DNA from 2 places in the Arthrobacter sp. PM3 genome. Region 2 is predicted to be linked to the other one. Evidence: predicted binding sites of a transcription regulator. Region 2 holds the regulator's gene; the other holds the start of a gene.
What was found. Region 2 encodes HrcA, which represses chaperone genes, less so after heat shock. Its sites were predicted from a motif close to TTNGCACTCGNNNNNNNCGAGTGCNAA; they were not measured.
Positions count from the first base shown of each region.

Region 1: the regulator HrcA is predicted to act here: its motif matches at 1,134-1,160, upstream of CFN17_RS00075 (FmdB family zinc ribbon protein).

Region 1 covers NZ_CP022314.1:10,708-14,108, forward strand. The annotation lists gene galU (UTP--glucose-1-phosphate uridylyltransferase GalU) at 1-372, opposite strand, end outside; gene CFN17_RS00070 (5-formyltetrahydrofolate cyclo-ligase) at 477-1,109, shown strand; gene CFN17_RS00075 (FmdB family zinc ribbon protein) at 1,249-1,515, shown strand; gene CFN17_RS00080 (SAF domain-containing protein) at 1,594-2,352, shown strand; gene CFN17_RS00085 (AAA family ATPase) at 2,382-3,401, opposite strand, start outside.
Region 2 covers NZ_CP022314.1:1,005,029-1,008,429, reverse strand. The annotation lists gene CFN17_RS04710 (DUF3097 domain-containing protein) at 1-694, opposite strand, end outside; gene hrcA (heat-inducible transcriptional repressor HrcA) at 943-1,956, shown strand; gene dnaJ (molecular chaperone DnaJ) at 2,032-3,165, shown strand; gene CFN17_RS04695 (16S rRNA (uracil(1498)-N(3))-methyltransferase) at 3,168-3,401, shown strand, end outside.

The DNA of each region.
Region 1 (3,401 bases), 990 kb from region 2:
GTGCTGCCGGGCGCGAAGCACGGCGTGGCCCAGGCCCATGGGGTCGCCCTGGCGGACGTAGTGGATGTCGCCGAGGTTGCTCGCGGCCTGAATGGACTCAAGCTTGGCGGTGTCGCCCTTTTCCTTCAGGGTGGACTCCAGCGTGGGGACACGATCGAAGTGGTCCTCCAACGCCCGCTTGTTGCGGCCGGTGATCATCAGGATGTCGTTCAGACCGACATTCACGGCCTCTTCGACGACATACTGGATGGCCGGCTTGTCAACCACAGGCAGCATTTCCTTGGGCATGGCCTTCGTGGCGGGAAGAAACCTGGTACCAAGGCCCGCGGCGGGGATGACGGCCTTGCGGACGGAAGCATTGGGTGTATTCACTCGACTAATCTAACGGAGGGACCAATCATTGCGTAATTATTCGAATCCCTCCGCGGGCCCTCCGGCGGCGCGGGCGGGTAGCACGAGGCAGGGGACGGGCCGGCATGGCGTCGAAAGAGGATATTCGCTCCAGTCACAGGGCAAGGCGTGCCGCGCTGACGCAGCCAGCCCTCGACGCCGCCGCCACCGGCATTGCCCGGCACGGGCTCGAATGGGCGTCCGGGCTTACCAGCGGCCGCCGGGGCATGTTTGCCGCGTATTTGGGCGTGGGTGCCGAGCCGCCCACTCTGCCGCTGCTGACCGCACTGGCGGACGCCGGACACCGCGTCCTACTGCCGGTCTGCGAAACGGAACTCGAACTGAGCTGGGTGGAATGGACGCCGCAATCCCCGTTCGTCCGCAGCCGGTACGCTCCCATCCAGGAACCCGTAGGCCCGCGCCACGGAACCGCGGTGATGCGGGACGCGACCGCCATTTTCCTGCCCGCCACGGCACTGGACTTCTCGGGTAACCGGATCGGACAGGGCGGCGGCTACTACGACAAATTCCTTGCCGCCCTTGCCGCCCTGCTGCCGGAGCCCGGCGGGGCGGCCCCGGCAGCAACCGCCGGGGCGCTGGCGACTGCCGCCGTCGTCTATGACACGGAGGTTCTGCCCGCGGGCAGCATTCCGGCGGAGTCCTTCGACCGCAAGGTTGACGTGGCACTGACCCCCGGCGGGATCATCCGGCTCCACTAGCGGGCCCGGGCCGGGATGATAGAATTGGCACTCAGGCCCTGCGACTGCTAAAGGATGGACCCCGCCGACAGCCATATCGGCAAGGTTCCCGCCTCGACAGCACGGGACCTGCTCGTTTGTCCCAGAGTGAGGATTTGAAGTGCCCACGTATGCATATGCCTGCAAGGACTGCAGCCACGCCTTCGAGATCGTGCAGTCGTTCAGTGACAGCTCCCTGACTTCCTGCCCCGAGTGCCAGGGCACGCTGCGCAAGAAGTTCAACAGCGTCGGCGTGGTGTTCAAGGGCTCCGGCTTCTACCGGACCGATTCGCGCGACACCAAGGGCAGCACCGTTGCTCCGGCTCCTGCCGCCCCCGCGGCAGCGCCCGCAGCCGCAGCCGCTCCTGCCGCGGCCGCCGCCAGCTAAGCCGGTTCCGCACGCCGGTTGTCCACATAGCCGGTCCCGCAGCTGCCGCCGGGCCCGGCCGCTCCGTAGCGTGAGGCTATGGCAAGTTTCCCCGGCTCAATTGCCGGCGCACTCCCCGGTTCAGGGAGCCCGCCCCGGCCACGCCCGCCGCACAGCCGCCCCCTCAGTCGGCGCCCGCGCCGCGGAAACCGGCGGCACCGGCTGCGCGCGTGGCTGGACCGGAACCGGCGGCTCATCGCGGCCCTCCTCCTGTGCGTCGCCGCCGGCGTCACGGTGCAGCAGCTAACCCCCGCGCCCGCGCAGACTGTTGCCGCCTTCGCGGCCGCGGCGGATCTTCCTGCCGGAAAAACCGTTGAACCCGGCGATGTCAGCCGCATCAGTGTCCCGCCCGGGCTGGTTCCCTCAGGCAGCCCGGCCGGCGAGGCTGCGTTCGTGGGAAAACAGCTTGCAGCGCCGCTGCGCGCGGGCCAGCTCCTCACCGATGCACAAATTCTTGGTCCGGGCCTGCTCGCGGGGAGCCCGCCGGGGTCTGCGGCCGTGCCGCTGCGGATGGCTGACCCGGCGTCCATCCAGCTGGTCTCCCCCGGGCAACTCATCAACGTGGTTCTCACCGGCGGCAACGGCTTCGAACAACCCGGCGAAAGCCGCATCCTGGCCGAGTCCGTCCCCGTGCTGTGGACCTCCGGGCACGGCGGCAGCCCCGGCCCGTGGCTGGCCGGAGCGGACACGGACGGGCTGATCGTCGTGGCGGCCGGGCCCGGCCAGGCACGGGACCTGGCGGGCGCATCCACCCAGGGGAAGCTGTACTTCGTGCTCGTGGCGGCGGCACCGGGTTAGCCTTCCAGGCCCCGCGCATAGCCGGAGCCTCAGCCCCAGTGCGGAGGCTTCTGCTCCTGGAGCCACGCGTCGTGGTCGTAGCTGTCCGGGCGGTCGCCCCAGCGCCGGGGGTCATCTTCGGCTGCCTTGTTCGGCAGCACCCCTCCGGGGACCGTGGCAGGCGTCGCCGCGCGGCCCGTTTTGTCGCCGGACGACGCCGGGGCGGGCCGCCCGCCTACCGGTTCGCCTGCCGTTAGCTTGGATGCGTCTTTGGGTGCGCCCTCGTCGGCGCTGGTGTTGTCCTGGATCTCGCCGTCCGCACTCATGCCGCCGGCCTCCTCACTGCCTGTCAAACCTGCTGTACTGCCCGCCCTGTCCGGCCCCGGATGCTCCCGGTGCCCGGCCTTGCGGCCGCCGGTTTCCCGTCTCTCCGGTGCGGGGCCGGTGAACGTGTGCCCGGCGAGCACGTGCTCCGCCGCCGGCACATCATGAATCGCAAGGTTCTCGATGTCGTCGTCGAAGAACCCGTGCGAAGCCAGCGGCCGGTTGGAGATGGCGGGCTTCTCCAACCCGAGGTAGCCGCCGATCCGGTCCGCACAGGCCGAGGGATCGGTGAAGACCTCTATGGTCCATAGTGGCATGTAACGCCAGCCAAGGCGCTCCAGGAGTTGCGGCCGGAGCCTGCTCCGTTCACGGACACTCATCCGCCGGTAGTGGCTGGTGCCGTCGGATTCAATGGCCACCGGGCGCGGAATCTCGGCGTCGTCCCGGCCGATCGTGGTCATCGGGTCCGCGGCAGCGACCATGTTGAGGACGCCGTCGTACTGGTGCCAGACGCGTGCCCCGCGGGCCCGGAGCCGGTCCCCCAGGTCTGCTACGAGCGGATCAGCGCCGAGCGCCTGCTCGCTGGCCGCGGCCCGCGACGCAGGGCTGCCGAGGTCGGAGTTGCCCGCGATCTCACGGTCCAGCAGTTCGTAGAAGTCCACGGCGCCGTGGCTGAGGCGGCTGACGTCGAGGTCCTCGGGGCGGAAGCAGCTCAGCACGTGCAGGGAGCGGCGCGCACGCGTCAT
Region 2 (3,401 bases):
TCTTCCAGTCGACGCCGCGGGGGACCACGGGCCAGCGTTCGATCCCCAGCACGGCGGGCCGGATGGCCTGCCACACGTCCACATACGGGTGTCCCACGATCAGCACGTTGCCGGCGGCACCCGGCGAGGCCATGACCGCCTCGGCGATCCGGGATTCCTTGGAGTCGGGCACCAGATGGTCGACGAGCACACCGAGCCGGCGGCCCGGGCCCGGCCGGAACTCCGCCACGGCCGCCGCAAGGTCGTCAATGCCGTGCAGGGGCTCGACGACGATGCCCTCCACCCGGAGGTCATCGCCCCAGACCTTTTCCACAAGTTCAGCGTCGTGCTTGCCTTCCACCCAGATCCGGCTGGCTTTGGCCACCTGCGCGCGCTGTCCCGCCACCCGAACCGAGCCCGAGGCGGTGCGGCCGGCACCGGCGCCCGGGGCCGCCTGCTTCGGGGCCGGCGGCATTAGCCGGATCGGCTGTCCCTCCAGCAGGAAGCCGAAACCGAGGCGGAAGGACCTGGACTTGCCCCGCCTGTCCTCGAGCGCCACCACATGCATGCCGCCGGACTTTTCCACCCGGGTCACGGCACCAACCCACCCGGACTGGACCTCCTCGAGCACCATGCCGCGTTCCACCGGGACTTCCGGCAACTGCGTTTTGGCGGGGGCTGACAGGTCCTGGGGACCCCAGTTCTGGTACGACATCTCTACACGCTAACTTTGCACTCGGAACGTACGGCGGTCAGTGGAATCACTCCGGGGCCGGACCCGCGGGCAACGCCCGGAGCGAATCCAATGCTAACAACGCGCCGAGTCATATTAGACTGGTTAGCACTTAGGCATGCCGAGTGCTAACCCCTGTCCGGTTCCGGACCGCCCTTTCCCACGGGTGGACGCGATGAGGACGATCGGGGGCAGGCGCCGGCTGCGGGAGCGTCGATTGGAGGTGGAGCATGAGCGAACCGCGCAAACTCGAAGTGCTGCGCGCCATCGTGGAGGACTATGTCCATTCCCGCGAGCCTGTCGGGTCCAAGGCGCTGGTGGAGCGCCACCACCTGGGCGTGTCCAGCGCCACGATCCGCAATGACATGGCGGCGCTGGAAGATGAGGGACTCATCACGGCACCGCACACCAGCGCCGGTCGGATCCCCACGGACAAGGGCTACCGGCTGTTTGTCGACCGGATCTCGGCCGTCAAACCGTTGTCCCCGGCCGAGCGCCGGGCCATTCAGGCGCTGCTGGAAGGATCCCAGGACCTCGATGACGTCCTGGACCGGACCGTGCGGCTGCTGGCCCAGCTGACCAACCAGGTCGCCGTCGTGCAGTATCCGCTGCTGAGCCGCGCCAGGGTCCGGCACATAGAGTTCGTGCTGCTGGCACCCCGGAAAGTGCTGACGGTGCTGATTGCGGACACCGGCAAAGTGGAGCAGCGCGTGGTCGACGTCGGACAGGAGATCGCCGATGACGCGCTGGCCGAGCTGCGCACCGCGTTCCTGGCCGGCCTCTCCGGAACCCCGCTGAGCCTGATGCCGCAACTGCTGCCCGCCGTCGTCGCCGGCGCCGCTCCGGCGCGCCGCGGAGCTGCCCACGCCCTGGCCCATGGCCTGGAGGCACTGGCGACCAGCAGCCGTGAGGAGCGGATGGTCATGGCCGGCACGGCCAACCTGGCCAGATCCAATGTGGACTTCCCGCTCAGCATCGGCCCCGTGCTGGAGGCCCTCGAGGAACAGGTGGTCATGCTCCGCCTGCTCAGCGAGATGGCTGAAGACCCCCGCGGTGTCACGGTCAGCATCGGCCGCGAAAATCCCTACGACGGGCTCGCCGAAGCCTCGGTGGTGGCCACCGCCTACGGGCCGGACGCCACGGCCAAGGTCGGCGTCCTGGGGCCAACCCGGATGGACTATCCCACCACCATGGCAGCCGTCCGAGCGGTGGCCCGCTACCTTTCCAGGATCCTGGGGCCCTGACAGGCCCGGGACCGTCGCGACTTCTTGCCCGCAGGCAATGCCCACAGGCAGTACAACAAGGAAGAGATACACACTTTGAGCAGCCACTACGACGTTCTTGGAGTCTCCCGCGAAGCAACGGGGGAAGAAATCAAGAAGGCCTACCGGAAACTTGCCCGGACCCTGCACCCGGACGTCAACCCGGGGGAGGACGCCGCGGACCGGTTCAAGGCCGTCACGCACGCCTATGAGGTCCTCTCCGACCCGCAGAAGCGCCGGGTCTATGACACCACGGGCAACGAAAACGGCACCGACAACGGCTTCGGCGGCGGTTCCTACTCCGGCCAGGGCTTCGCGTTCCAGGACATCTTCGAGACCTTCTTTGGCGGCGGCGGCGGGGGCCAGGGCGGCCCGGCGTCCCGGATGCGCCGCGGCCAGGACGCACTGATCAGCGTGCGGATCGACCTCCGCGACGCCGTGTTCGGGGTCAATAAGAAGCTCGAGGTCGACACGGCCGTCATCTGCCCCACGTGCGAGGGCTCGTGCTGCCGCGAGGGCACCCACCCGGTCCGCTGCGACATCTGTGGCGGCAGCGGCCAGGTCCAGCGCGCCATGCGGTCCATCCTGGGCCAGGTCATGACCTCCGCGCCCTGCGGTTCCTGCGAGGGCTTCGGCACCGTCATCAAGGATCCCTGCAACGAGTGCAGCGGCCAGGGCCGGATCCGCAGCCGCCGTTCCCTGACTGTCAAGGTCCCCGCCGGTGTCGCCACAGGCACCCGCATCCAGCTGTCCGGCCAGGGCGAGGCCGGACCCGCCGGCGGCCCGGCCGGCGACCTGTACGTGGAGATCCGGGTCAACAACGACCCCACCTTTGTCCGCGACGGTGATGACCTGCACGCGAGCCTGAACATTCCCATGACGTCTGCGGCACTCGGCGCGGAACTGAAGCTGGACAGCTTTGACGGGCCCCAGGAAATCGATGTCAAGCCGGGCACCCAGCCGGGCGAGGTCATCACCCTGCGCGGCCTCGGCGTCACCCACCTCCGCGGCCACGGCCGCGGCGACCTGAAAGTCCACCTGCAGGTGGAAACCCCGGACAAGCTCGACGCCCACCAGGAAGACCTTCTCCGGCAGCTCGCCAAGGCACGCGGCGAACACAACCACCCGGGAAAGCTCGCCGCCAGCCACGGACTTTTCGCCAAACTCCGCGACCGGCTCGGTAGCCTGTAGCGGTGAGCAACCCGGTCTTCTTCACCGCCCCCGGCACACTGGACCAGCAGGTCCCCGGCTCGGTTTTTGTCCTCGAGGGGGCGGAAGCCCGGCACGCCGTCACCGTCAAGCGGCTTGCCGTCGGGGAAGCCGTGGACATCGCTGACGGCGCCGGCAAGCGGCTGACCGGGACGGTGACCGCCGTCGAGCCCGCCGAGCTGAGCGTCGAATGCCTGGACCTGGCCGAGGAGCCGCGG